DNA from 3 places in the Variovorax sp. LG9.2 genome. Region 2 is predicted to be linked to each of the others. Evidence: predicted binding sites of a transcription regulator. Region 2 holds the regulator's gene; each other region holds the start of a gene.
The links. The regulator sigma-54, encoded in region 2, starts transcription at its own class of promoters, with help from an activator protein. The targets are predictions, from matches to a motif close to TGGCANGNAANCTGCTTT.
Positions count from the first base shown of each region.

Region 1: QN413_RS24600 (transglutaminase family protein) is a predicted target of sigma-54. The motif match lies at 6,770-6,787, and genes of this name have one in related genera.
Region 3: QN413_RS02650 (GTP cyclohydrolase II) is a predicted target of sigma-54. The motif match lies at 3,156-3,173, and genes of this name have one in related genera.

Region 1 is NZ_JASJXB010000040.1:24,815-34,337, reverse strand. It holds gene QN413_RS24635 (YbdK family carboxylate-amine ligase) at 1-947, opposite strand, end outside; gene QN413_RS24630 (cation:proton antiporter) at 1,016-2,272, opposite strand; gene apaG (Co2+/Mg2+ efflux protein ApaG) at 2,358-2,753, opposite strand; gene rpe (ribulose-phosphate 3-epimerase) at 2,795-3,505, shown strand; gene QN413_RS24615 (hypothetical protein) at 3,521-3,799, opposite strand; gene QN413_RS24610 (succinylglutamate desuccinylase/aspartoacylase domain-containing protein) at 3,887-4,861, shown strand; gene QN413_RS24605 (Ku protein) at 4,923-5,873, shown strand; gene QN413_RS24600 (transglutaminase family protein) at 5,918-6,736, opposite strand; gene QN413_RS24595 (hypothetical protein) at 6,996-7,142, shown strand; gene QN413_RS24590 (catalase) at 7,204-9,423, shown strand; gene QN413_RS24585 (hypothetical protein) at 9,457-9,523, opposite strand, start outside.
Region 2 is NZ_JASJXB010000028.1:9,763-19,285, forward strand. It holds gene QN413_RS21500 (THUMP domain-containing class I SAM-dependent RNA methyltransferase) at 1-1,148, opposite strand, end outside; gene QN413_RS21505 (hybrid sensor histidine kinase/response regulator) at 1,173-2,963, shown strand; gene QN413_RS21510 (RNA polymerase factor sigma-54) at 2,973-4,586, opposite strand; gene lptB (LPS export ABC transporter ATP-binding protein) at 4,720-5,499, opposite strand; gene lptA (lipopolysaccharide transport periplasmic protein LptA) at 5,499-6,245, opposite strand; gene QN413_RS21525 (thiol:disulfide interchange protein DsbA/DsbL) at 6,346-6,987, opposite strand; gene QN413_RS21530 (SPOR domain-containing protein) at 7,151-7,900, opposite strand; gene argS (arginine--tRNA ligase) at 7,915-9,523, opposite strand, start outside.
Region 3 is NZ_JASJXB010000002.1:114,267-123,789, reverse strand. It holds partial or broken gene QN413_RS02670 (AAA family ATPase) at 31-600, opposite strand; gene sbcD (exonuclease subunit SbcD) at 597-1,832, opposite strand; gene QN413_RS02660 (DUF1109 domain-containing protein) at 1,917-2,558, opposite strand; gene QN413_RS02655 (sigma-70 family RNA polymerase sigma factor) at 2,555-3,151, opposite strand; gene QN413_RS02650 (GTP cyclohydrolase II) at 3,343-4,671, shown strand; gene QN413_RS02645 (URC4/urg3 family protein) at 4,668-6,092, shown strand; gene QN413_RS02640 (cyclopropane-fatty-acyl-phospholipid synthase family protein) at 6,183-7,226, shown strand; gene QN413_RS02635 (DUF2878 domain-containing protein) at 7,256-7,810, shown strand; gene QN413_RS02630 (DUF1295 domain-containing protein) at 7,803-8,630, shown strand; gene QN413_RS02625 (DUF6134 family protein) at 8,627-9,313, shown strand; gene QN413_RS02620 (DUF2177 family protein) at 9,390-9,523, shown strand, end outside.

The sequences.
Region 1 (9,523 bases), on a different contig from region 2:
GTCATCGTCATCAGGATGTGGTCGCGCAGCGGCATGTGCTCGCCGCTTGCCGGGTCGACATACACCGCGTCGAGGCCGAAGCGGCAGGCCTGGAACCGGTTGTAGGTGTAGACCAGGTAATCGTCTTCGGTCGGCTCGAAAGGCTGCTCCTGCAGGAACCAGGCGGCAAGCGATTGCACGTAGCCGGCCAGCGCCGCGGCACGCTCGATGGTCAGCGGCGTGTCGAACACGCGGATCTCGATGGTGCCGAACTCCGGTTTGGGCCGGATGTCCCAGTAGAAGTCTTTCATGCTGCGCACGACACCGGTGCGGGTCATGCGCTCGAAGTAGTTCTCGAACTCTTTCCAGCTCAACGTGAAAGGCGCGCGGCCCGACAAGGGGAAGGCGAACACCGAGTTGAGCCGCGCCGAATCGAACTGCGTGTCTTGCCCCTGCACGAAAGGCGACGAGGCCGACAGCGCAATGAAGTGCGGGATGTAGCGCGACATGCGGTGCAGCATGAGCAGCGCCGCGTCGGCATCGGGGCAGCCGATGTGTACGTGCTGGCCGAAGATAGTGAACTGCTTGCTCAGGTAGCCGTACAGCTCCGACAGCTCGCGAAAGCGCGGCTTGTCGTAGATGCGGCGTTCGTGCCATTGCTGAAAGGCGTGCGTGCCGCCGCCGACCACCGCGATGTTGAGCTTGTCGGCGTTGCGCACCAGCGCATCGCGAATGGGCGACAGCTGCGTGAGCACGTCCTGTGCCGAGTGGCAGATGTCGGTCGAGATTTCGATCATGCTCGACGTCATCTCGGGGACCACGCTGCCCGGCAACGGCGTTTGCGCCATCAGCCGCAGCATGTCTTCGGCGTACGGTGCGAGGTCGTAGTCGTGCGTGTTGACGAGCTGCAGTTCCAGCTCGACGCCGAGCGACAGCGCCTCCGACTTGTTGAAGGGCTCGAGCTTCACCACGCGGCCGGCTGGCGACTTGGGTGCGTCCGGCAGCGCGGGCAACGGACCGCGGTTCAAATTGATGCTCATCGTTGCGTCTCCTCTGCGGTCATGAACGCCTCGGGCGTCCAGGGCAGCGAGCTTTCGCCGGCGCTGTGAATCGCGATGGTCGCGAGCACGGCACCCAGCACTTCCATCAGCAGGATGGCGGGCAGCGCGACCTGCGTGATCATCGCGCCCAGCAACGGCGATGCAGTGACGAAGCCCGACGCGATCAACAGCGCGATCGACGACAGCGGCGACATTGCGCAGCCGACCCAAAGCGCCTGCTTCCAGCTCGCGCCGCTGCCCGGGTTGGCAATGGCGACGCCGGCGATCTTGGCTGCGAAGCGCACGCTGATGACGGTGAGCACCACGCTCGCGACCGGCAGGCTCCAGTCCGCCTGGGCGGCGACGATCGACACCAGCACGAACATGAGCATCGTCAACAACGACGCTGCGGTGCCGAGCTGGCGCGGCCACGCCCACGGCTTGGGATTGAGTTGCTTCAACAGCACGCCGCCGATGAGCGCGGCCAGCGGTGCCGAGCCACCGACGTGCGCCGTGAGGGCCGCACCGGCCGCGATGATGGCCAGCAGCAGGATCGAGGTGTTCTCGCTGGTCGGGCTCATGAAGCGCAGGGCCGATCGCAAGGCCAGCGCCATGACCGCACCGACCACGAACGACAGGCCCAGCACCACGCCCACCGGGTAGAGCTTTTGCACCAGCCCCTGCGGCGCTCGCTCGATCAGGCCCGCCTGCGCATAGCCCAGCGCCAGCGCATAGAAGGTGTTGAGCGTGGCCAGTGTCATCGCCCGATCGGTCACCGGGCCGGAAGCGCGGGTGTCCATCAGCACGCGGCTCAGCACTGCGGGCGAGGCGACGATCGCCATCAGCGCGATCGGGTTGGCGACCGGGTCCGGAATACCAAGCCAGTGCAACGCCCAGAACACGCCGAAGTACGTCAGCGAGGCTTCGAGGATGCTTTGCAGCAGCACCATCGGGTTGTAGCGAAACCAGCGCAGCGGCAGGCGACCGCCCGCCTCGAACAGCACGATCGCCACGCCGAGCTCCAGCAGGTACAGGCTGATGCCCTGCAGCGGCCAGAGCGCACCTTCGAAACCGGCAAAGCCGACGATGGTGCCGACGATCGAATAGCCGACCACCTTGGGCATGCCCATGTAGCGCTGCACCAGGTGCCCGGCGGCCGCGGCCACCGCCAGCAGCAAGGACCACAGCACGATCGGCAGGCCGGCGGTCGGCCGCGCCCATTCCGCCCAAAACGCCATGAGCTCGTTGGTCATGACCGTGAAAGACGGGAGCGAAGAGAAGAAAGACATCATCGGAGAAACTTCATCCGGCGGGGTTGCGGCGACACCGCCACACGCGTCAATGCAGCACGCGGGTGCTGGGCCGACCGTCCGAATTGGCTTCGAGCACGAACATCGGGATGGGTACGTCGAAGCGGTCGCCGGCTTCGTTCACCACGAAGAAGCTGCCGTGCATGGTGCCGCTGGGCGCCTGCAACCGGCAACCACTGGTGTAGCGGAACGACTCGCCGGCTGCGAGCAGCGGCTGCTGGCCGATGACACCGAGTCCCTTGACCTCCTGCGCGTGACCCGAAGCGTCGTTGATGAGCCAGTGGCGGGCGATGAGCTGGGCCGGCACCTCCCCGGTGTTGGTCACCGTTACCGTATAGGCGAAGGTATAGACGTGGTCTTCCGCCGACGATTGCTCGGGCAGAAAACGGGGCTCGACCTTGACGGTCATCGTGCTGTCGGACATGCGGCGATGGTACCCGCAGCCTGCTTTGCGACAATTGGAGAATGAGCACCACCGCCCGCCAATTCCGCATCTCACCCTCCATCCTGTCCGCCGATTTTTCGCGCCTTGGCGCCGAAGTGGCGCAGGTCATCGCCGGCGGTGCCGACTGGATTCACTTCGACGTCATGGACAACCATTACGTGCCGAACCTGACCTTCGGCCCGATGATTTGCCACGCGCTCAAGCCGCACGCCAAAACCGCCGCCGGCGTTGCGGTACCGATCGATGTCCATCTGATGGTCGAGCCGGTCGACGCGCTGGCTGCATCGTTCGCCGAGGCTGGCGCGGACTTCATCAGCTTTCATCCCGACGCGTCGCCGCACACACACCGCAGCATTCAGGCGATCAAGGCGGCCGGCTGCAAAGCGGGGCTGGTGTTCAATCCGGCGCGCGGGCTGGAGGTGCTGAATTGGGTCATCGACGACATCGACCTGATCCTGATCATGAGCGTCAACCCGGGCTTCGGCGGGCAGACCTTCATCGACACCACGCTGCGAAAAATCGAGGACGCCCGCAAGCGCATCGAGCAGAGCGGGCGCGACATCCGGCTCGAAGTCGACGGCGGCATCAAGGTCGACAACATCGCCCGCGTGGCGAGCGCCGGGGCCGATACGTTCGTCGCGGGCAGTGCCATCTTCACCCAGCCCGACTATGCGTCCGTTATCTCTGCGATGCGTGCCGAACTTGCCGGCGCCGCCCCGGCCCGCGACTGATCCCCCTGCGCGGGATCAGCGCTTGCTGACCTTTTCGTTGTAGACCTTGTCGGTGACTGGGCTGGTGCCGGTGTCGACCAAGCCTCGTTCCAGGTCTGCGTGACCTTGCTTGCCGACGCGTGGCGGCGCGCCATCCGCAGTTTCCTGACTGTCTGAGGATTGGTCGCGTTCGTGTGGCAATTTGGGCGCCGAATTGCCACCCTGCTGAACCTTGGTCTTGCCGCTTTCGGCATCGTCCACCGGTCCGGGCTGTACCGAATCGATTGCGGGCTGGGACGGTTTTTTGCTTGCCATGACGCTGCTCCTGTGAAGATCTCTCTATCGCATGATGTTCGCCTGTCCCCGGTAGGACCGTCCTGCCGGTCGCTGTAGGATCGTTCGATGACATCGATCCATGCTGTTGTGCCGCTGCGAATCCACAGCTTCGAATCGACCGCCCGCGGCCCCCGGCTGATCGTGCTCGGCGGCGTGCACGGCGACGAAATCTGCGGCACCGTCGGCATCAAACGGGTGCTGGCCGAACTGGACGGCGGCACGTTCACCTTGCTGCGCGGCACGCTCACCTTGGTGCCGGTGGCCAATCCTCTGGCGCGACAACGGCAGCGGCGCGAAGGAGAGCGCAATCTCAACCGGTTGTTCCAGCCGAGCACCGCACCGGCCGACTACGAAGCGCTCATCACCAACCTGCTTTGCCCTTTGCTCGACCGGCACGACGTGCTGCTCGACCTGCATTCGTTTCAGAGCGCGGGCGATGCGTTCGCGATGATCGGTCCGCGCGACAACCACGGCGGGCTGGAGCCGTTTTCGCGGGCGTTCGAAGAGGGGCAACTGGCATTGCACATCGGGACCTCGCGCGTGGTCGAAGGCTGGCTCGACATCTACGCCGCCGGCCTGGCGCACCGCGCAAGTTTGCCGGGTGGCGCGCCGGTCGACGATGCCGCGCTGGCGTTCGGCTGGGGCACCAACGAGTACATGCGCAGCCAGGGCGGCTACGGCGTCACGCTCGAATGCGGACAGCACCGCGATCCGGCTGCACCCGATGTCGCGTACCGCGCGATCGTGTCGGCGTTGCGAGCGCTAGGGATGATCGAACACGCTGAAGGCGCGCCGACGCAGCCGTACCGGCCGGCCCTGCTTCGCCTGGTCAGCGTGACCGACCGCACTCACGAAGAAGACCAGTTCGTTCGCGAATGGGCGACCTTCGACGCGGTGGCGCAGGGCGAGCCGATCGGCGTGCGCGAAGACGGCGCCATGCTGTACGCCGAGCGCGATGGCTTCATCGTGTTCCCGAATGCCGAGGCGCTGCCGGGTACCGAGTGGTTCTACTTCGCGGTCGAGAGCGATCGGGTGCTTTAGCTTCGTTCCTACAGGTGTGATGCTGCGGTGCGCCTACTGTCAAGGGATGGAGGATTCTCAAATGCCCGATTCGAAACCTGCCCCGCGCGTTCTCTGGAAAGGCGCCATCAGCTTCGGCCTCGTTCACATCCCGGTCGCGCTGTACTCCGCGACCACCGACAGCGGCATCGACTTCGACTGGCTCGACAAGCGCACGATGGACCCGGTTGGCTACAAGCGCATCAACAAGAAAACCGGCAAGGAAATCGACCGTGAGCAGATCGTCAAGGGCATCGAATACGAAGACGGCCAGTACGTCGTATTGAGCGATGCCGAGATTTCGGCCGCCTACCCCAAGACCACGCAGACCATCGAGATCGAGACCTTCGTCCCGGCCGCCGGCATTCCGTTCGTCTACCTGGAGCGGCCGTATTACGTGGCTCCCATCAACCGCGGCGCCAAGGTCTATGCGCTGTTGCGCGAAACCCTGCAACGCAGCGGCCGCATCGGGGTGGCGCGCGTCGTGATCCAGACCAAGGAACATCTGGCAGCGCTGGTGCCGTCGGGCGCCGGGCTGGTGCTGAACCTGCTGCGCTGGGGCACCGACATCCGCTCCTGGAAAGACCTGCCGCTGCCGGCCGAAGGCGCGAAGCAGGCGGGCCTTTCGGACAGCGAACTCAAGATGGCGAAAGCGCTGGTCGAAGACATGAGTTCCGACTGGGACCCGGACGCTTTCAAGAACTCGTTCAAGGACGCGATCATGAAGCTGGTCGATCGCAAGGTCGAAGCCGGACAGACCGAAGCGGTCGAAAAGCTGCAGCCGATGGAGGCAGCGGATGCGGGAAGCAGCGCCAAGATCATCGACCTGACCGAATTGCTGCAGCGCAGCCTGCGCAAGGGCGGCGCCAGGGCAGCTCAGGATGCGCCCTTGTCCGGCGGGGCCGAGGCAGCGACCAAAAAGCCGGTTACCAAGCCGGCTACAAAAAAGGCCGCGCCGGCAGCGGCGAAGACATCTCGGCGCCGCGCCGCCTGAGCCTTTCAAGAGGCGCCCGAGCGCCGCCTGAGATCGCTCGGGGGCTACTGGACGATCTCGTCCGTCGTCACTTCGAACCGCTGAAGCGTGTTCGCCCCGAACACCATGCTGATCGGCACGTCCGCCGCATCGCGACCGCGCGCGATCACAATGCGCCCGATGCGCGGCGTGTTGTGCCGCGCATCGAAGGTGTGCCAGCGGTTGCCCAGGTACACCTCGAACCAGGCGCTGAAGTCCATCGGATACGGCACTGCCGGAATGCCGATGTCGCCGAGGTAACCGGTTACGTAGCGCGCCGGAATGTTCATGCAGCGGCACAGCGTGATCGCCAGGTGTGTGAAGTCTCGGCAGACGCCGACGCCCTCGCGAAAGCCTTCGAGCGCGGTGCGCGTGGCGCGGGCGCGCTGGTAGTCGAAGCGCAGATGGCGGTGCACGAAATCGCAAATCGCCTGCACACGGTGCCAGCCCGGCGCAACGTTGCCGAAGTTGGCCCAGGCGAACTGAAGCAGCTCGCTGTCGACCTCGCAATAGCGGCTCGGCAGCACGAAGGGCAGCGTCGATACCGGAAGGTCGGACGGCGCATGCGCGATGGCGCCGTAGTCGACCGGGTCGGCCCAGCCGCTGTCGAACACCACCGCTTCGTTGCGCAAACGCACGCTGCTGACGCCAAACGGAACATGGACGCGGGCGCAATGGTTTTCGAAAACGTCCTGGTAATGGTCGGTCACCAGGGGCGGGCTGATGGTGATGTTCTCGCCGGCCGGGATGTCGGCGGCACGTGACGGATGCACCTGCAGCATGTAGATCAACGCCGTGGGAGCGGCAACGCCGAGTTCGATGTCGAAACCGATTTTGATGAGCATGTTGGCGTTTCTCTGAGGACAGGAGCTGGAAGCAAAGCAGTTTTGATGCCTGCAGTCCATCTGCAGGTTGCGAGCATCCTATCGGGCACCAAAGTCACCCCGCGTGGGCCGTGGCCGGTTCGCGCGTAGGTGCCAGCGCGGAATGGTCGGCACGGTCCTACCTTGCTTCCCTCGCAACTCCCACACCGGCGCACGCGTGCTCACTACGGGTAACGGAGCGTGTGAAACGTAAATTTCATGCCATCAACAGGAGCTGATCATGGGGCTGTCGTCGTTGTGGGGTGTGTTGAGTAGCGCATCGGTCGATGACGCGCTGGTTTGGGGCGTTGCGATCGTCTCTGCGTTGGTCGCTTTGCTGGCGTTGGTCAATGCGCTCGACATGTTCCTGGATGCCGAAGCCGGCTAGCTTTTTCTAATTTGTTTCCCGGTGCCACATGCACCTGGATTTCGGTCCCCGAAGGATTTCAATGACGCCCCAGAACAAGGGAGCCGCAGGCCGTCGGCCCAAGCCTTCAGCCAAAGCTGCCGCCAATGCCGGTGCCAGCGCCAAGCAAGAACAACTGGCCGGCTACACGACCGACAGTGCGCCGGAGCTGACGACGAATCAAGGCCTGCAAATCCCTGACAACCACAACTCGTTGAAAGCGGGTTTGCGCGGGCCTACGCTGCTCGAAGACTTCATCCTTCGAGAAAAGATCACCCACTTCGACCACGAGCGCATTCCGGAACGCGCCGTCCACGCCAGGGGTTCCGCGGCACATGGCTACTTTCAGGTCTACAAGTCGATGTCGCAGTTCACCAGTGCCGACTTCCTGCAAGACCCGTCGGTCAAGACGCCCGTTTTCGTGCGTTTTTCGACCGTGGCGGGCGAGCGCGGCTCGGCCGATACGGTGCGCGACGTGCGCGGATTTGCGGTCAAGTTCTACACGCAGCAGGGCAACTACGACCTCGTCGGGAACAACATCCCGGTGTTCTTCATTCAGGACGCGATGAAGTTTCCCGACCTGATCCACGCAGTGAAGCCCGAGCCGCATCACGCGATGCCGCAGGCGGCCAGCGCGCACGATACTTTTTGGGACTTTGCTTCGTTGATGCCGGAGTCCACCCACATGCTGATGTGGGCCATGAGCGATCGCGCCATTCCGCGCAGCCTGCGCATGATGGAAGGCTTCGGCGTTCATACGTTTCGCTTTATCAACAGCCGCGGCGAGAGCCACTTCGTCAAGTTCCACTGGAAGCCGAAGCTCGGCATTCATGGCCTCGCCTGGGACGAAGCGCAAAAGATCGCCGGCAAGGACGCCGACTTTCATCGCCGCGACCTGTGGGAAGCGATCGACAAGGGCGACTTTCCGGAATGGGAGCTGGGCGTGCAGCTCATTCCGCCAAACAAGGAGCATTCGCTCGGCTTCGACTTGCTCGACCCGACCAAGCTCATCCCGGAAGAGATGATTCCGGTCCAGCGCATCGGCAAGATGGTGCTCAACCGCAATCCGGACAATTTCTTCGCCGAGACCGAGCAGGTCGCGTTTCACCCCGGTCATGTGGTGCCTGGTATCGATTTCTCGAACGATCCGTTGTTGCAAGGCCGGTTGTTCTCGTACACCGACACGCAGATCTCGCGGCTAGGAGGCGCTAACTTTCACGAGCTGCCGATCAACAGGGGCGTATGCCCGTTCCACAACTTTCAGCGCGACGGCATGCACCGCCAGACCATCGCACGCGGTCAGGTTGCTTACGAGCCGAACACGCTCGGCAACGGATCGGAATTCAGGGTCGACGGCAGCGACAAGGGATTTCACTCCTTCCCCGACGAGTTGGAGCCGCCCAAGATTCGGCGTCGAAGCCCGTCATTCGACGATCACTTCACGCAAGCTCGCCTGTTCTTCAACAGCCAGAGCACGGCCGAGAAAGAGCACATCGTCGCGGCCTTTCGCTTCGAGCTGTCGAAGCTCGACGTGCCCGCCATTCGACAGCGCATGGTCGACAACCTGGCGCATGTCGACGAGAAGTTGGCGCGCCGTGTAGCCGAGCCGCTTGGCATCGGGGTGCCCGATGCCAAGGCCGCGGCCGGGCGTTCGGGCTTTCGCGACCACCAGATCAGGCTGCCCATTTCGGAATCGCCGGCACTCAGCATGGTTGGCAGCGGCGACGGCTCGATCGAGACGCGCAAGGTGGCGATCCTGGTGGCCGATGGCGTCGACTCCGCCTCATTGAAGCCGATCCGGGAAGCCATCGAAGCAGCGGGCGCGCAGTGCAAGGTCATCGGTTTGAGGCTCGGCACCGTGACCAGCAGCAGCAAACGTCAGATCGACATCGACGCAACGTTCACCAACATGCCGTCGATCATGTTCGACGCGGTGCTCGTGCCGGCGGGCAAGGACAGCGCCCAGGCTTTGTCGCGCAGTGGCGATGCAGTGCACTTCGTGCTTGAAGCGTTCAAGCATTGCAAGGCGATCTGCGCGGTGGGCGAGGGGGTGGCGCTGCTGTCGACGCTGAGTCTCGATGCGGGCAAGGGGGATGCCAAGAGCGGCGGCGCCGCGGTTCCGTCCGGTGTAGTGATTGCCGCGACCCCGGCGACCAACATGGGCGACCTCACCGCAGCACAGCAGGTGGCGCGCGATTTCATTGCGGCAATGGCCAAGCACCGGCACTGGGATCGCGCCGACATCGACGCTGTGCCTGCCTGAGGACGGCAGCACGCGCTGGGCCAGGCTGGCCAGTCAGCGCGCCAGGCTGGCCCGAACGCGAGACCACAACTCGGCGCGCGCGATCGGCTTCGTCATAAAG
Region 2 (9,523 bases):
GTGAGCACCCAGCCGGTCCAGCCGGCGTAGTTCTTTTTCCAGTGGCTGGCGAGCTGCGGGAAGAAGTCGCCGCTGGCATCGCCGCCTTCGGTCTGCGCCGACTCGCGTGCGCCGAACCGCGCGGTGTTGGCTGCGCTGTCCGCGCCTGCGATGCCACCGACTTCGATGCGCTCGCCATATGGAGGATTCACGACCATGACGCCTCCAGTGGTGCCAACGTCAACTGGCGGCATGCGCTGCAACGCGTCACCGCCACGGAACTCGATGCGGTCGGCCACGCCAGCGCGCTCGGCATTGCGCTCGGCAAAATCGACCATGCGGTGCGCCACGTCGGAGCCGAAGATGTTGGCCGGCCCCGGCTCGTGCGAAGCGCCGGCCTCTTCGGCCGCAGCCTTGATCGCCGCCCACACGTGCGGCTGAAACGCCAGCAATTTCTCGAAGCCGAACGACCGCAACCAGCCCGCCGGAATGCCCGACTGGATCTGCGCCGCCTCGATGGCGATCGTGCCGCTGCCGCAGCAGGGGTCGTACAAGGGTTGGGCTGCGACCTCGCCCGTTTCGGGGTTCCACCAGCCGCTGGCGGCCAGCATGGCCGCGGCCAGCGTTTCCTTCAGCGGCGCATCTCCGGTGTCTTGTCGCCAGCCGCGCTTGAAGAGCGGCTCGCCGCTGGTGTCGATGTAGAGCGTGCAGTCGTCGGTAGTCAGATGCGCGAAGACGCGGCAGTCGGGCCACTGCGTTTCGATGCTCGGCCGCACGCCGCCGGCTTTGGCGCGAAAGCGGTCGGCGATCGCGTCCTTGATGCGCAGCGTCGCGAAGTTCAGGCTCTGCAGCGGGCTGTGCTGCGCAGTGGTCTCGATCTTGAAAGTCTGCTTCGGCGTGAACCAGATCTCCCACGCCACGCCACTGGCAATGGCGTAGAGATCGTTCTCGCTGCGGTACGGCGCATGCGCCAATTCGATGAGCACGCGTTGCGCCAAGCGGCTGTGCAGGTTGAGCTTGAGGGCGTCGCGCCACTCGGCCCGGACCCGCACGCCGCCGCGCAGTGTCAGCAGGTCTTGGCCGACACGGCCGGTCAGCGCATGGACTTCCTGCGCCAGGAGTTCCTCGACGCCGGCGGCGCAAGGCAAAAAGAGAGAGAGATCGTTCACCCGCCCACTATAGTGGCCGTGCTCATGAGTTCCCCGTCCGCCCCCGCGTCGCCCTCATCACAGGCCGCTCCGTCGCCGGCCGTGCGCTTTGCAGTGCAGTGCGAAGTGCTGCGCCTAAGCGCCCAGCCCACCGGACCGATGCTGGCCGTGCAGTTCCTGCTGGACTGCGGCGTTGCAGCCCTCTTCGCCTGGCAGTATTCGGTATCGCACGCGCTTATCTGGATCACCATGATCGCCGCCAGCACCGCATGGCGCGGCTTTTTTCCGCAAGTGCTGCCCAGCTCGCTGACGCCCGAGAACCTGCAGCCTGCGCTCCGCCTGCACACCTTTCGCATCGCAGTACACGAGGCCGCGCACGGTGCGGCAGGCGTACTGTTGTTCAGTCCGACCGACCCGGTGGTGCAACTGCTGCTGGCCGTCGTCATCATGGCGATGACGCTGTCGTCGGCGTTCTCGGTGTCGTATCACACGCCCGCGATGCAACTGGCGATCTCGCTGCTGCTGGTGCCGATGATCGTGATGAGCCTCACCTACGGCCAGCCGGTGATGGTGACGGCGGCGGTCCTCGGCATCGGCCTGCTTGCGATGGTGTGGAAGCTGGTGTCGGAGCGCTCGCGCCAGCTCGAAGAAAACATCAGCCTGCGCCACAACGAGAGCGCGCTGCGCGTGCAGGCGCTGGCTGGCCTGCGCGCGTCGGAACAGGCGCAGGCCGAGCGTCTCCGGTTCTTTTCAGCCGCCAACCACGACCTGCGGCAGCCGGTGATGGCGATGGGCCTGCAGGCCGAAGTGCTGCGGCAGCAACTGCGCGCCGGCGAAAGCGCCGCCGTGGTGCAAGGCTCCGTCGATGCGCTGTCACGGGCACAGCAGGCGCTCGAAGGCTTGACCAACCAGCTGCTCGAAATCGGTCGCATCGAGGCCGCTGCCGACCCGTTCACGTTGACCGCGGTCGCCCTCGCACCGCTGCTGAACGAGTTCGCACGGCAGGCAGGCAGCGGCCGGGTGCGGGTGCGTTGCCCGGCCGAAGCCATCGTGTGGACCGACACGGTGGCGCTGCGCCGCATCGTCGCCAATCTGGTCGACAACGCTGTCAAGTTCGCACCCAATGGCCGCGTGTTGCTGGCCTGTCGGCGCCGGCCGGACGGCTGGCGCATCGAGGTGCGCGACAGCGGCATCGGCATCGCTTGCGAAGCGCAGGAGCGGGTGTTCGGCGACTTCGAGCAGGTCGGGAACGTGGAGCGCAATCTACAGCGTGGGCACGGGCTGGGGCTGGCCATCGTGCGGCGCCTGGCGATGCGGCTGGGGGTCCAGATCACGCTGCGGTCGCTGCCGGGACGCGGCTCGGTGTTCGGCTTCACGCTGCCATCGGCCCCTCGCGATGCGCACCCCGACCGCACGGCACGCGCCGCGACCGCGGCGGCGACCAGCACCGCTGCGCTCGACGCCATGCCGCTGGCGCCCGGCTTGGCGGTGCTGGTGGTCGAAGACAACGCTGTGGTGGCCGACAGCCTCGCGGCCCTGCTGCGCCAATGGCAGGCGCTGCCACGCATCTACGAGAGCGCGGCCGAGGCGCTGGCGCTCGCCGACCTGCAGGCCATCGACGTCGCGCTGTGCGATATCCGCTTGCCGGGCAAGCTCGACGGTATCGACCTGGCGCGACGCCTGCAACTGCAAAAGCCGTCGCTCACGATCGCGCTGATCTCGGCCGATATCGATGAAGCGACGCTGCACCTGGCCCGCGAGCGTGGCTGGCATGCGTTGCGCAAGCCGGTGCAGCCGGCGGAGCTGCGCGGGATTTTGTTGCAGGCGCGGCGGTAAACCGACGCCTTACAGCGCCTTGCGCAGATTCGCCGGTGCGATGCGCAGCGCTTCGCGGTACTTGGCGACGGTGCGCCGCGCACATTCGATCCCCTGCTCTTTCAGCATGTCGGAAATCTGGCTGTCCGACAGCGGCTTCTTGATGCTCTCGGCGCTCACGAGTTGCTTGATGAGCGCTCGCACTGCCGTGCTGGATGCATTGCCGCCGGTTTCGGTTCCGAGCGCCGAACCGAAGAAGTACTTGAGCTCGACCGTGCCGTAAGGCGTCGACATGTACTTGGCCGTGGTCACGCGGCTGATGGTCGACTCGTGCAAGCCCAGCTCGTCGGCGATCTCACGCAGCACCAACGGGCGCATGGCGAGTTCTCCGTGCACGAAAAAGCTCTTCTGCCGCTCGACGATGGCGTTGCTCACCCGCAGGATGGTGTCGAAGCGTTGCTGGATGTTCTTGATGAACCAGCGCGCCTCCTGCAGCCGCTGCGACAGCGCCTGGCTGCCCTCGCCCTTGTGCGCCTTGAGCGCGCCGGCGTAGATGTCGTGCACGCGCAGACGCGGCATCACGTCGGGGTTGAGCATCACGCGGAACTTGAGCGTTGCGCCACGACCGGTGCGGGTGACGATCACGTCGGGCACCACGATGTTGCGCTCGACATCGACGAAGCGGCGGCCCGGCTTGGGCTCCAGCTTGGCGATCGCCTGCAGCGCGCTGCGCACTTCTTCTTCGTTGCTGCGTGTGAGCGTGGCCAGACGTTTGAAGTCGCGCCGCGCGAGCAGCTCCATCGGCTGCTTGCAGATCAGGATCGCAGTCTTGCGGATCTGCTTTTCTTCGGCCGTCTCGTTCTCATGGGCGAGCGCCTTCAGCTGGATTGCCAGGCATTCGCCGAGATCGCGTGCGCCGACGCCGACCGGCTCCAGGCTTTGCAGCAGGCCGAGCGCCACCTGGAAGTGGTGGACGAGACCGTCGAACTGGTCGTTGTCATCGCCCGCGAGGCCCGATGCCAGCGCTGGCAACGAGTCTTCGAGATAGCCATCGTCATTCAACGATTCGATCAAAAAACGCAGTGCGGCCTGGTCGTTTTCGTTCAGCCGCAGGCTCAGTGCCTGTCGGTGCAGGAAGGATTGCAGCGACTCCTGGCTGCGCGCGAGCTCGGTGGCGTCGGTGCGCTCGCTGCCGTCGTTCGGGCCGAGGTTGTTGCTGCTGGCTGGCGCCTCGCCGCCCCATTCCCCATCGTCCGGCGTCATCTCGACCGTGCCGTCGCCGCCCCAGTCGGGCTCCTGGTCGGACATCTCGGCGGCCGGCGCTTCGGTCTCGCTGGCGGTGGTCGCGGTGCTGGCGCCGTCGGCACTGGTCGCGAGCGCGCTGGGCGCGAACTCGCCGTCGCTCTCGCTCTGGCGGTCGCTGTCGTGCTCTTCGCGCGGCGCTGGCGCGTCGGACACGTCGATGCCGAACTCTTCGCGTGCGGCTTCTTCGGCCGTGCGCTCCAGGAACGGGTTGTCGTCGAGCATCTGCTCGACTTCCTGGCTCAACTCGAGCGTGGACAACTGCAAAAGCCGGATCGACTGCTGCAGCTGTGGCGTGAGCGCCAAATGCTGCGAGACACGAAGAGAAAGACCTTGCTTCACGGACAGCCTGCCAGACACACTCTGTTCAAGAAACACCGCAGAACCGGCTTTGCCGGGCTGTTGGTGTTGCCCCCGGTCAGGGGGTGGAAGAAGCGACACGCAGTGCGCGACGACCTGGGGGCGAGCAACAAGTTCACATCCGGAAGTGTTCGCCGAGGTAGACGCGTCGTACCTCGGCGTTGTCGACGATCTCCGAAGGCGTGCCCTGTGCCAGCACTTGCCCGTCGCTGATGATGAAAGCGTGATCGCAGATGCCCAGCGTTTCACGCACGTTGTGGTCGGTGATCAGCACGCCGATGCCGCGCTCTTTGAGAAAACTGATGATTCGCTGGATTTCGATAACGGCAATCGGGTCGATGCCGGCGAAGGGTTCATCCAGCAGGATGAAGCGCGGCTGCGTGGCGAGCGCACGGGCGATTTCGACCCGCCGCCGCTCGCCGCCCGACAGCGACAACGCCGGCGAGTTGCGCAAATGTTCGACGCGCAGGTCGTTCAGCAGCTCGCTCAGCCGCTCTTCCATCCGTGCCTTCGATATCGGGACCGCCCTGCCGGACTCGTCGGTGTCTAGCTGCAGCTCGAGCACGGCCCGCACGTTCTCTTCGACCGTGAGCTTGCGGAAAATCGACGCCTCCTGCGGCAGGTAGCTCAGACCCATGCGCGCGCGCTTGTGGATCGGCATGTGCGCGATCGGCTCGCCGTCGATGGTGATCTCGCCCGCGTCGGCGCGAACCAGCCCGACGATCATGTAGAACGAGGTCGTTTTTCCGGCGCCGTTCGGGCCGAGCAGCCCGACCACCTCGCCCTTTTGCACGCCGAGCGACACATCCTTGACGACCGTTCGGCTGCCATAGGTCTTTTTGAGGCCGCGCGCTTCGAGGCGGCTGCCGACGTCGATCGTGTCTGCGTTTTCGATCACTTGCGCGGTTCTCCGCCGAGCGTGGTGCTCTGGCGCAGGCCGGAGCCTGCAGCGGGGGTGGCGGGCACCGTCGTGGCCGGCGCGGCACTGGAACCCGAGCCCGGACCGGACGCAGGCGGAGCCGCTTTGGCGCCACCGGCTGCCGACGCCGGAGCGCGCGGCGTGAGCACCGCCCTGACGCGACCACCCGAAGCACCGGCCGCGACGCTGGCGTCCGGCGGCAAGGTAGAACCGTTGACCGTGAAGGTGTCGTTGCTCTGGTCGTAGACGATCAGCGGGCCGGTGGTTTCGTCGTTGACCTTGGTGCCGATCAGCCGCCGCATCACGGCATGGCCGATGAACTTGACGTTGTCGGCGCGGCTGTCGTATTCGATGCGATCAGCTTCACCCTCTGTCCACTCGTCGCCCGGGGCGTCGCGTTTCTGCTTGTAGTAAGCCAGCTTGCCCGGCTCGGGCGTGACCACGCCGTATTGGTAGCCCTCGGGGTCCTGGCGCACGTCGATGCGGGCGCCGCGAATCACGATCGTGCCCTTGGTGACGAACACCTTGCCGGTGAAAACGCTGGTTTGCTTCAGGTCGTCGTAACGCAGCGCGTCCGACTCGATGTTCATCGGCTTCAGTCGGTCGGCCTTTTCGGCATGCGCCGGCAGGCCGGTGCCGAGTGCCAAGGCGAGCAATGCACCAAAGGTGATCGCGAAAGCAGAACGAAAGGAGCGAAGGGGGGATTTTGAGCGCAGGGTCATAGAGGCACGAAACTTGCTGCGCATTGTATGCGGCCAACTGACACGACCTTGACGAAAAAGCCCGCCGAAGCGGGCTTCTCAAAAAACGCGTGTGACAGCTTCAACCTTTGCGCGCTTCGGTGATCAGGTAATTGGCGACCTGCAGCGACTTGGTCATGTTGCCGGCGAGCTCGCCGTCGACGTAAAATCGCCCTGCCACGCCAAGAGCAGGCACACCGGCCACCTTGTACTGCTCGGTGATTTGCGTCGCCCGCTTGGCCTTGCTCACTACGCCGAACGAGGTGAACGCCTCCGTGAACTTGACTTTGTCGAGGCCGTTCTTTTCGGCCCACGCAATGATGGCCGCGTCGCCGTTCACGTTCTGGCGTTGGGTGTGGATCGCATTGAAGACCTTCATCGTGTATTCGTCGAGCTTGCCCATGGCATCGAGCGCGTAATACAGGCGCTGCTTAGGCTCGACGTCGTTGCCGACGAACGGCACGGGAACGCGACGGAACGCGGCGTCTTTCGGCAACGTTTTGACCCAGGCTTCGAGCTCGGGCTCGAACGCATTGCAATGCGGACAGTTGTAAGAAAAGAACTCGATGACCTCCACCTTGCCGGCCGGCGCATCGACCGGGACGCGGGGGCTCAAGTCGATGTAGTCCTTGCCGGCCTTGGGCTGAACCTGGGCATGCGAGAGAGAAGCGGCGGACATCAACCCGAGGGATGTGGCGGCCAGAGAAAAGTCACGACGGTTCATGTGTTTCATCAAAGAGGTGCTCCTGTTCGGCTGAAAGAGCCAGAAGTGCCGCGCGGAGTTCCGCGCCCGGTTGATTCAACGCGGCAGAGACGCAGTGCGTCACGCCGCGGCGAGTAAAGAAAAGTCAACGTTCCAAAACTCAACGCTCCACGGCGGACCGCACTCAGCGCTGCACCCGCACCAGTGCGGAATCGAAGCCGCCGCCATCGAGGCGATCTTTCAAGTGGTCGGCATCGTCCTTCTTGTTGAAGGGGCCGGCGCGCACGCGGTACACGGTGCGACCGGCTTGTTCGCGCTCGGTGACTTTGGCCTCGACACCCATCAGCGACAACTTGGCGCGCTGCGCTTCGGCGTCGTCGGTGGTGCGGAAGGCGCCGGCCTGCACGAAGTAGAGGAATGGGTCTGCGCCACTGGCGTTGGCAGCAGCAGTCGAAGGCGCCGCGCTGGCAATGGTGCCGCCGGCGGTCGGGTTGTTGCCGGATCTTGAGCGAGCCAAGTCGCCCAACGGATCGCTCGACGGCGGCAGTGCGTTGGCTTCGGCCGGCACCGGCGCTGTGCGCGGGCGCGGCGCAGCCGGGGTCGTGGACGCACCGGGCGCGACCACTACCGGAACCGGGCCGGTCGAAGGCGCATTGAGCGGGCCGACGGTCGCAGGTGCGGTCACCGAAGGCGGCTGCGGCTTGACGGCACCGGCCTTGCCTGCGAGTGGGCCGTTCGGGTCCCAGTCGCGGTTCTTGCGGGCTTCGGCTTCGTCCTGCTCGGCACCGCCGCGCTGGTTCTTGCTCATGAACGGGATCGGCACCTTGGTCACGTAGACCGCGATGCCCAGCGCCACGCCGAGCCCGAGCACCAGGCCGATGATCAGCCCGATGACGATGTTGCCGCGCTGAACTGAGCGTGTACTTGATTTCATTTTGAGGTTCGGAATCACATCTTGCGTGGCGCACTGACGCCAAGAATTGCGAGGCCATTGTGCAGCACCTGCGCAGTGGCGGCGACCAGCGCCAAACGGGCTTTCTTGACGGCTTCGTCGTCGACCAGAATGCGCTCGGCGTCGTAGTAGCTGTGGTAGCTCGCGGCCAGTTCGCGCAGGTAGAAAGTGACGTCGTGCGGCGCGAAATCCTTGGCAGCGGCGCTCAGCATGTCGGGGTACTTGGCGAGCAGCAGCATCAGGGCCTGGGCCGCCGGGCTGTCGAGCGGTGACACGTCGACCGTCTTCAGCGAGGCCTCGTCACCACCCCATGAAGTCAGCACCGAGCAGATGCGCGCATGGGCGTACTGCACGTAGTACACCGGGTTGTCGTTGTTCTTGGCCACGGCCAGGTCGACATCGAAGGTGTACTCCGTATCCGGCTTGCGGCTCAGCAGGAAGAAGCGAACGGCGTCGGTGCTGGTCCACTCGATCAGATCGCGCAACGTCACATAGCTGCCGGCGCGCTTGCTGATCTTGACCTCTTCGCCGTCCTTGATGACACGCACCATGGTGTGCAGCACGTAGTCGGGGTAGCTCGGCGGGATGCCTTCACCAACGCCCTGCAGGCCGGCGCGAACCCGTGCGATCGTGCCGTGGTGATCGGTGCCCTGGATATTCACGACGGTGTGGAAGCCGCGCTCCCATTTGGCCAAGTGGTAGGCCACGTCGGGCACGAAGTACGTGTACGTACCGTCGCGCTTTTTCATGACGCGGTCCTTGTCGTCGCCGTAGTCGGTGGACTTCAGCCAGAGCGCGCCGTCTTCTTCGTAGGTCTTGCCGGCGGCGACCAGCTTTTGCACGGTCGACTCGACACGGCCGCTGGTGTACAGGCTCGACTCCAGGTAGTAGTTGTCGAAGCGCACCCGGAACGCCTGCAGGTCGAGGTCTTGCTCGTGCCGCAGATAGGCCACGGCGAACTCGCGGATCGAGTCGATATCGGCGATGTCGCCGCTGGCGGTGAACTCCCGGTCGTCCGACTTGACGGTCTTTTTCGCCCTGAAGTCGTAAGCGATGTCCGCAATGTATTCGCCGTTGTAGGCGGCGGCCTTTTCACCGCTCGGCCAGTCGGCGTCGCCAGGCTTCAGGCCCTTGGCGCGCATCTGCACGCTGCTGGCGAGCGTCTGGATCTGCACGCCGGCGTCGTTGTAATAGAACTCGCGGAACACGGCATCGCCCTGTGAGGCGCGCAGGTTGCAGATGGCATCGCCCAGCGCGGCTTGGCGGCCATGACCGACGTGCAGCGGACCGGTCGGGTTGGCGGAGACGAACTCGACCAGCACTTTCTCGCCGGTGGGGGCTCGCTGGCCGAAGGTGGCGCCCGCATCGAGCACCTCGCGCACGATCTGCTGCTTGGCAGCGGTCTTCAGGCGGATGTTGAGAAAGCCCGGGCCGGCGATTTCGATCGACTGCACCCATTGCTGGAAGGATTGCGTGGCGAGCAGCGCCGCGCTCACCTCCTCGGCCAGATCGCGAGGCTTGCGCCCGAGCGGCTTGGCGAGTTGCATCGCGGCCGTGCTGGCGAAGTCGCCGTGCGCCGCCACCTTGGGCGACTCGAACGCGGCT
Region 3 (9,523 bases), on a different contig from region 2:
GGCCTGTCGCGCCTCGTCGAACACTTTCTTGGAGATTTCGCCGTAGATTTCAGTGCCCGTCAGCTCCTCCAGCAACTCGGCTCGGTCGTTGGCGCTAGCGTTCAAGAATGCAGCAAAGCCGCCTTGGGCCAGCAGCATGGACTTGGTGAAACGGGGGAAGTCGAGGCCGGTGATCTCCGCCATGCGCTTGAGCTTGTCGCCGCTTTGGCTCGTCAAGATCGTCCCTGCGCGGCTGGTCCGGTCGACGCTGGCCAGCTCCACTTTTGGAGCCTGCAGCGCGCCGTCGACTTTGTCGCGGGCGCGGCGTTGGCTCCAGAAGGCGCGGTACACAGCGCCCTTCACTTCGAACTCCACCTCGGCCAGACAATCGGCGGTGTGCCGCGTCATGATGTCATTGGCCGATGCCGAGATGCTCTTCAGGCGCGGCGTCTCGTGGTACAGCGCCAGGCAGATCGCGTCGAGCAAGGTCGATTTGCCCGCGCCGGTGGGGCCGGTGATGGCAAACAGGCTGTTGTCGGTAAAGGGGGATTTGGTGAAGTCGATCGTCCACTCACCTTTGAGTGAGTTGAGGTTCTTCAGGCGCAGACTCAGAATTTTCATGCTGCACCTTCCGTGAGACCGGTCACGATGGCTCGGTAACGCTGGCTCAAGGCCACCAGCAGTTCAGGCGTCAGTTCTTCTTGCGCCAATCGGCGCGAAAATACATCGTGGGGGCTGAGTTCATCCAGCGTTTCACTCACCTCGCCAGCCATGCTGGCTGCCGCATTGCCACGCTGGCGCCGCACGCGCAAAACCTCCACGGGCAAGCCTTGCGTCATGACCTCGATGCGCGCGGGCAGGTCGGACAAATAGTCGTCCTCCGCGACGGTGACTTCCAGCCAGACCGGTCGCGCAGCAGACCCTTCAAGAGCGGCTGCGGTGATGGCACTGGCCAGCGCCACCAAGTTGCCGCCGACAGAAATCAACGGCTGAAACCGCGGCACCACCAGCGGCGTGATGGCCGTCAGCCCGCTAGCGCCCAGGTCCACCAGCAACATCTCTTTTTGCTGGCGCGCTTCGTCGAACCCCAGAGGGATGGGCGAGCCGCAGTAGCGAATGTGATCGAATCCTCCGACCTTTTGCGGCTTGTGAATGTGCCCCAACGCGATGTAGTCCACCGGCGGAAACGCCGACGTGGGATAGGCATCGAGCGAGCCCACATAGATCTCGCGGACCGACTCATTGCTGGTGGCGCCCACGGTAGTGAGATGCCCGGTGGCGATCAGCGGAACGACGCGGCCCAGTTCGCTTTTCAGTTCTGCTTGCCGTGCGCGGCCCGCCTCGTAGACCGATTGGTAATAGGCCTGAATGGCAGCTCGCATGGACTGCTGTTTTTCGTCGGCACTCTGCCCGGCCTGGCTCTGCAATACGTCACGCGGGCGAATGAATGGAATCGCACAGACGATGCAGCCCGCCTCACCCTTGCCGCCCCGCAACGGCAGCACGACGACTTGGCTTGCGGGGTCGTCCACCGTCGCGATCACTGTCGAGCTCAGGCAGGCGAGCAATCCGCGGCTTTCGCCCAGTGTCGCAACCGAATCATGGTTGCCCCCGAGCAGCAGCAGCGCAACACCCGCGCCGTGCAGTCGAACCACCAATTGGCTGTACAGCTCGCGCGCATAACTTGGGGGAGATCCGGTGTCGAAGATGTCGCCGGCGATAAGCACCGCATCCACCGCATGCGCATCGACTTGAAGCAGCAGCCAGTCGATCAGGCATTGATGCTCCGCCTGGCGGCTCTTGCCCATGAAATGCTGGCCCAAATGCCAGTCGGAGGTGTGAAGAATTCGCATCAGCTCTTGTTCCCTGTCGGTCTGTGGCTCATTTTCACCAACTCATCTTCCGTACTCCTCCCGCCCCCACCCACTCCTGCAGCATCACCAGCGCAGCAAGCGCGGCCCCACGACAGCCCCGATCGCAATCGCCAGGACGATACCGCCCACGTACCAGACCGCCAGGAACGGCGCGGCCAGCTCCATGCAGTGCAGCGCATAGACGCTGCCGCCGATGCCACCCGCCAGTGCACCGGCTGCGGCGCCCGCGAGCGCAGGGCGGGTCGGCGCCAGGCTGCGCAGCGCGACGATCGCCGCGACGAACACCGGCAAGCCGATCAGGCAGATGCTCAATGCGCAAGTCTTCCAGGTCTGCCCCATCAGCATCGGCATGCGTGCATCGGCGGGCGCGCCGAGCCAGGCGACGATCGCCAGCAGCCACACACCCACCGCCGGGAGCAACGCAGCCCACCAGGCATTCCGCACCGGAACTCCGGGCCGCGCCAGCCTCTGCAGCATCACGAAGCCGGCGACAGCGATGCAGGCCGGGAAAAGCAGCTTGAACCAGAACATCGGCCAGAACATGACCTCGACAAGATCGCGCCGGAGGCCGTATTCGGCAAACAGGATCAGCAGCGACAGCGGCAAGCCGACGGCCACCGCCCAGGTCATGCGCCGCGACGCCGCATGCCGCGGCACGGGCGCCACGCCATTGGCGAGCATCGTCACGAGATCGTCGGTCTTCATGGCGCGCTCCTGAATCGTGCAGCCAGCGCCTTCAGGCCGCGGTGCACGTTGACCTTGACGGCCGACTCCGACATGCCGATGAGCCGCGAGGTCTCGGCGACCGACAGCCCTTCGATCTTCACGTGGACGATCGGCAGCCGTTGCCGGTCGGGCAGCGTGGCGAGCAGGCCGCCGAGGTCGCGCCGGGCATCGCTGGCATCGGTAGCCGACGCGGCGAAGACTTCGAGGTCGTCGTCGATCGGATCGTGCAAGGCCTCGCGGATCGATTTGGAGCGCAGCAGATCGATCATTTTGTAGCGGGCGATGGCATGCACCCATGCCGTCAAGGGCTGGTCGGGCTGGTACGTGTGACGCTGGTTGTGCATTGCGAGCAGGCATTCCTGTACGAGGTCTTCGACCTCATCGGGCCAGCCGAACAGGCGCTTGCCCAAAAACGCGCGAAGGTGCGCGCAGAGTTTCGACAGGAACGTGTGGTACGCCGCGGCGTCTCCGGTAAGTCCACGAAGGAACAAATCACGAAGGACGGTCTCGACCGTTTCGCCGGCATTGGCGCCGCGCGCACCCGTCGCGCTGTCCCTTGTTATTCGTGGCATGGGGTGGAACGGTTACGGCACTGGCGAAAAAAGAGGTCAAAGAATTGTGCCGTGCGCTGGCTTGCCAGTTCTCAAGGGGGTCGCTACATTGATGTTTTTGAGGGCCTGCAATGTCTGTTGATGCCGTTTCGATTCCTTCTCTTGCTCCCGCTGCTCCCGCTGCTTCCGCTGTTTCCGGTCCTCCGTCCCTGATGTTCTCTCTTTCGCCCGACATTGCAGTTTCCGTCGACATCCCCGTTGGCGGCGCCTTGCCCTCACCGCTGCCGGCCGTCCCTGCAACACCAGCTCAACGCCACATCCGACTCACCTCGCACAGCGGCGGCTTCGGCGCGCTGCCCATCCGTTGGGCAGCGGCCAGCGCGGCCGAACGCGGTCCGGTCGTCGGCACCACGACCTCGCGCGCGCACCGCAACGTCATCGGCACCCACAGTGGTTCGTACAGCGTGTACCGCGCGCTCGCCGTCGCGGCCGGCGCACTCAAGCGCGAGCATCGCGCCGACCTGACCAACACCGCGCCGACCGACCTCATCGGCCCCTATCCGCAGTGGAGCGAGCCCGGCAAGATCGTCTCGCTAGACCCTTGGGGCGCGCTGGTGGCCGATGTGTTTTCGGGCGAGCTCGCGGCCGGCTACGACATCCGCCCGACCATCGCCATCACGCAGGCCCACGTCATCCTGCCGGAGGTAATCGAGGCGCTGCAAAGCGGACGCCTCAAGGCCGACGGCAAGTTCCTGACCGCCGGCGGTGCCGCGATGGTGACCAAGGCGGCGATCGAGCCCGTCTGGTTTTTGCCAGACGTGGCCAAGCGCTTCGGTTGCAGCGAAACCGATCTGCGCCGCACGCTGTTCGAGGAGACCGGCGGCATGTACCCCGAGCTGGTCACGCGCTCCGATCTTGAAGTGTTCTTGCCACCCATCGGCGGACAGACGCTCTACATCTTCGGCAACCCGCGCGATCTGGCGAATCCGGAGGTCGAACTCACCGCGCGCATCCACGACGAGTGCAACGGCTCCGACGTGTTCGGCTCCGACATTTGCACTTGTCGGCCGTATTTGACCCATGCCATTGAGGAATGCATTCAGGGCGCGCAACGTGGCGGCGTCGGGCTGGTCGCCTACTCGCGCAAGGAAGGCCGGGCGCTCGGTGAAGTCACCAAGTTTTTGGTCTACAACGCGCGCAAGCGCCAGGTCGGCGGCGACACGGCAGACCAGTACTTCGCGCGGACGGAGTGCGTGGCCGGCGTGCAGGACATGCGCTTCCAGGAGCTGATGCCTGATGTCTTCCACTGGCTCGGCATCCGGAAGATTCACCGGCTGGTTTCGATGAGCAATCTCAAGTACGACGCCATCACCGGCTCGGGCATCGAGATCGGCGAGCGAGTCAACATTCCGGACGACCTGATCCCAGCCGACGCCAAGGTCGAGATGGACGCCAAGAAAGCCGCCGGCTACTTCACACCAGGCCATGTGCCCAATGCCGATGAGTTGAAGCAGGCCAAAGGTCGGGGGCTCGCCAAATGAGCCGCGACAACTACGGCGTCGACCCGGAGCGCCCGACACACAACGCAGCCGTTCGAAGTGCGGACGCGGAAGGCCATGTCGATCCGATCGTCGAGCTGACCGACGACAGCAGTCATGCGGCGGGCGCTGCGGCGTTGTTGCGCACCACTGCGGCTGTCCGCGAGCGCTCGGCCGCCTTGCTGGCACGCGCGCGGCGCGGCGAGTCGGCGTGGTTCACCATCGGCAACGACAGCACCATCGAAGATGCCGCACGGGCCGTGGCAGAAGTAACGCTTGAACGATACCCGTGGGACACGATTCCGTACCACAGCCGCTGGCGCCATTTCGAGGCCGGTGGTGTCGACCGGCTGGCCGAGTTGAACACCCTGTTGGGCGAAGCCGCGACATCGCGTGAGCGTGCCCGCGCGCAGATCGATCTGGCGTTGGTCAGCGTGTTGCTCGACGCCGGTGCCGGGCCCGATTGGCGCTACATCGAAACTGCCTTCGGCGACGAAGAAGGCCAGAGCTTCTCGCGCTCAGAAGGCCTGGCCGTGGCGAGCTTTCATGCGTTCACCAGCGGCCTGTTTTCATCCGATCCCGACCGTCCGCTGCAGGCCGACGCGGCCGGTCTGAAGGCACTCGTCACAGACCGTCTCGGCGACGCACTGCAAGTGAGCGAAGCCAATCCGCTGATCGGCCTTGCCGGGCGCGCGATGCTGTTGCGCAGGCTCGGCGAGGCGATGACCGAGCAGCCCGAGGTGTTCGGCGACAGCGGCCGGCCCGGCGGACTGTTCGACGCGCTGGTCGGCCCGTACGGCCCCGCCGCGCCACCGACGGCCGAGGTCACGGCGCACGAGATTCTGTCGCTGTTGCTCGATTCGTTCTCGGGCATCTGGCCGGCATCCAACGCCATCGACAGCCTGGCCGCCGACGGCAGCGACAACGCCGGCGGCTTCGGCACCAGCGACCGGGCATTGGCGCTCGGCGATTGCTGGCGCCACAGCGCAGTGACCGGCCCCGGCTTGACCAATGGATGGATGCCGTTTCACAAGCTCTCGCAGTGGCTGACCTATTCATTGCTGGAGCCGTTCGCTTGGGCCGGCGTCAAGGTGCGGCATCTGGAGACGCTGACCGCACTGCCCGAATACCGCAACGGCGGCCTGCTGATCGACAGTCAGGTCATCGTGCCGAAGGACCCTGCGTTTCTCGAACGCAGCTGGAAGGTCAGCGACGAGTTCATCGTGGAGTGGCGTGCGCTCACGGTCGCGCTGCTCGATGAAGTGGCGCCGCGTGTGCGCAAGGTGCTGAACCGCACGGAAGAAGATATGCCGCTGGCGTGCGTCCTTGAAGGCGGAACCTGGGCGGCGGGACGCGCGTCGGCACATCGCCTGCGCAACGGCGCACCGCCACTGATGATCGAGAGCGACGGCACCGTCTTCTAGAGACGAATTCGACCTGCAGATCCAAACGGCATCGGGCTGCGTAACAGCTCTGGAATCACACACATCGTGTGCCTGGAGAAGAAAGCGCACATGTCGCAAAACACTGCCACCGCGATCCATTGGGTCGAACAGGGCTACGTGCCAGACCGAGTCGTGCGGGCAGGCATCCGCCGCTTGTTGAAAGCGCGGGTGATCGAGCTGGAAAGCGCCGATACCGAATCCACGTCTGATCAGACCAGCGATTTTCTCGCAACAATGCGCAGCGCTGAACTGGCGCCTCTGCCCGAAAAGGCCAACGAGCAGCACTACGAAGTACCGGCCGCGTTCTTCGGCGCCGTACTCGGCAAGCATCGTAAATACAGCAGTTGCTATTGGCCCGACGGCGTCGACACGCTCGAAGCGGCCGAGGCGGCCTCGCTCAACGCAACATGCGAACGCGCCGGCCTGAAAGATGGGCAGCAGGTGCTGGAACTCGGTTGCGGCTGGGGTTCGCTGACGCTCTTCATGGCCCAGCGCTACCCCGGCAGCCAGATCACCGCACTGTCGAATTCCAGCTCCCAGCGCGAGTACATCGAATCCGAAGCGACGCGCCGCGGGCTGACCAACGTTCGCGTGCTCACCCGCGACTTCAACGTCTTCAGCAGCGACGAGCAGTTCGACCGCATCGTGTCGATCGAGATGTTCGAGCACCTGCGGAACTGGCCACGTGCATTCGCCAACGTCGCCTCATGGTTGAGGCCGGGAGGCCGCTTCTTCATGCACGTGTTCGCGCATCGCGACGCGCCCTACCCCTTCGTCGAGCGCGATGCCAGCGACTGGATGAGCAAGCACTTTTTCTCTGGCGGCATGATGCCCAGCGACGACCTGGCATTGCACTGCCAGGACGACTTGCGCCTGCTGCAACGCTGGCGCTGGAACGGCACGCACTACCAGCGCACGTCGGCAGCGTGGCTGCGCAACATGGATGCGCACCGCAGCGAACTGATGCCGCTGTTCGAGAGCACCTATGGTGGTGAAGCCAACGTGTGGTGGACGCGGTGGCGCCTGTTCTTCATGTCGGTCGAAGAGCTGTTCGGTTACGACGAAGGCCAGCGGTGGTGGGTCAGCCACTACCTGTTCGAGAAGCGCGCGTGACAGTCGCTCCAGCGCAACCAACGCGGACCATGCAACTCGCGAACGTGGTGCTGGCGCAGATCGGCTGGTTCGCGGCAGTGCTCGGTGCCGCGCACGACCGGCCGCTCTGGGGATTGGCATGCGGGCTCGCGGTGATCGCATGGCACATCGCCGTTTCCTCGCGACCTGCGCAGGAGGCTGCACTCGTTGCGCTGGTTTGCCTGATCGGCTTTGTATCGGAGACGATTCATGTCGCGCTGGGCAACATCGGCTATCCGTCGGGGCAACCCTTGGCCCATCTGCCGCCCTACTGGATGATCGGTCTTTGGGGCTTGTTCGCGATCCAGTTGAACGTGACATTGCGCTGGCTGCGCCCGCGGCTGTGGCTGGCCGTCGTGCTCGGCGCTATTGCCGGCCCGGCCTCTTTTGCGTCGGGCGTGCGGCTTGGCGGCGCGTCGTTCATTCATGCCACGCCGGCGCTGGCCGAACTGGTCGTTGGCTGGGCCGTGCTGATGCCACTGCTGGTCTGGTTGTCGATCCGATTCGATGGCGTGATCGTCGAGGCGGTCATACATGCCGATCTTCCGGAGACTGCTCATGCGTGAGGTGATTGCAATGTGGCCGATAGCCTTGACTGGATTGGGCGTGACCGCCGTGCTGGCAGTGTTGACCTGGCTGGTGAGCCTGTCGCGCACCGACGTGAGTCTGGTCGACCGCATGTGGCCGATCTTGATCGCGGGTGCGGGGTGCGTTTACTTCGTGCTAATGCCGGCGCCGGGCATTCGAAGCGTTTGCATGATCGCCATCGCGGTCGCGTGGGCGTTGCGCCTCAGTCTGTTCATCACGGTACGCAACTGGGGGCACGGGGAAGATCGCCGCTATCAGGAGATCCGCGCCCGCAACCAGCCGAACTTCGGGTTTAAAAGCCTGTACCTCATCTTCGCCTTGCAGGTGGTGCTCGCGTGGATCGTCTCGGCTCCGTTGTTCGTGGGCGTCGTCGCGGGAAATACCGTTGGCGTCGTCGCACCGAACCCGCTCGGCTTGCTCGATTGGGCGGGCATGTCGATCGCGATCTTCGGCGTGGTTTTCGAAGCCATCGGAGACCAGCAGATGGCCACTTTCAAGTCCGACCCTGCCCACAAGGGCCAAGTCATGGACCGCGGCCTGTGGCGCTATACCAGACACCCCAACTACTTCGGCGAGGCCTGCGTCTGGTGGGGACTGTGGCTGATGGCGCTGTCCGCCGCAGGCTGGGGCGGCGCGTGGAGCGTCGTTTCGCCGCTGCTCATGACGGTACTGCTGCTCAAGGTGTCCGGCGTGACGCTGCTCGAAAAGGACATTGCTGAGCGCCGGCCGAAGTACCGTGAATACGTCGAGCGGACCAACGCATTCGTGCCGGGCCCGCCGCGCAAAGGTACGCCATGAAAGCGCTGCATGCTGTCCATGTCGGTAAAACGCTGGCGCTTTCGCTCTCGTTCGGCCTGCTGGCAACGGCACCGAGCCATGCGGCGACAGCACCGACCGGCGAATGGAATTTCGTTGCCTCGCTGAACGACAAGCCCATTGGGGAACACCGCTTCAATGTGACCGGTTCCGGCGACGAGCGGCGAGTTGTCGGAGAGGCGAACTTCGACGTCAGATTCATCGGCATATCGGCTTACCGCTACCAGCACAAAGTCGTCGAGAAGTGGCGCGGCAACTGCTTGACCGACCTCGTCTCGAAGACGGACGACGATGGCAAGATCATGCGCGTGCGCACGCAAACCGAAGGCGAAGGCAGCTCTGGAGGCGAAGGGCTCATGGTCTTCGCGGATAACGCCACGGGCTTGTCCGTGGCGGGCTGCGTGATGAGCTTCGCCTATTGGAATCCGGCCCTGCAGACGCAGACACGACTGCTCAACGCGCAGACCGGCAAGCTTGAAAAAGTGCAGATCACGCGCGTCGGTAGCGGCGAGATCGATGTGCGCGGGCAATCGACCGTGGCGACGCGGTGGCGCATCACGGGCGCCACGAATCCGATCGACGTCTGGTACTCAGCCAACGGCGACTGGCTCGGTCTCGACTCGACTGTCGACGGCGGCCGCAAGCTCAGCTACCGGTTGAAGTAAAAGTGGCGCAAGCATTGCGTCTGAAGTGATCCATGGTCGGCCATGCGTCGTAATGGTTGCAGGAGAACCACCCACCATGTCCATTCGAAACTTCCTCATCGCCTACCCCATCACGGCCATCATCTTTCTGGGGCTAGATGCCATCTGGCTCACCACCATGGCCGACCGGCTCTACCGGCCGGCCCTCGGCAACATGATGCTGGAGCGCTT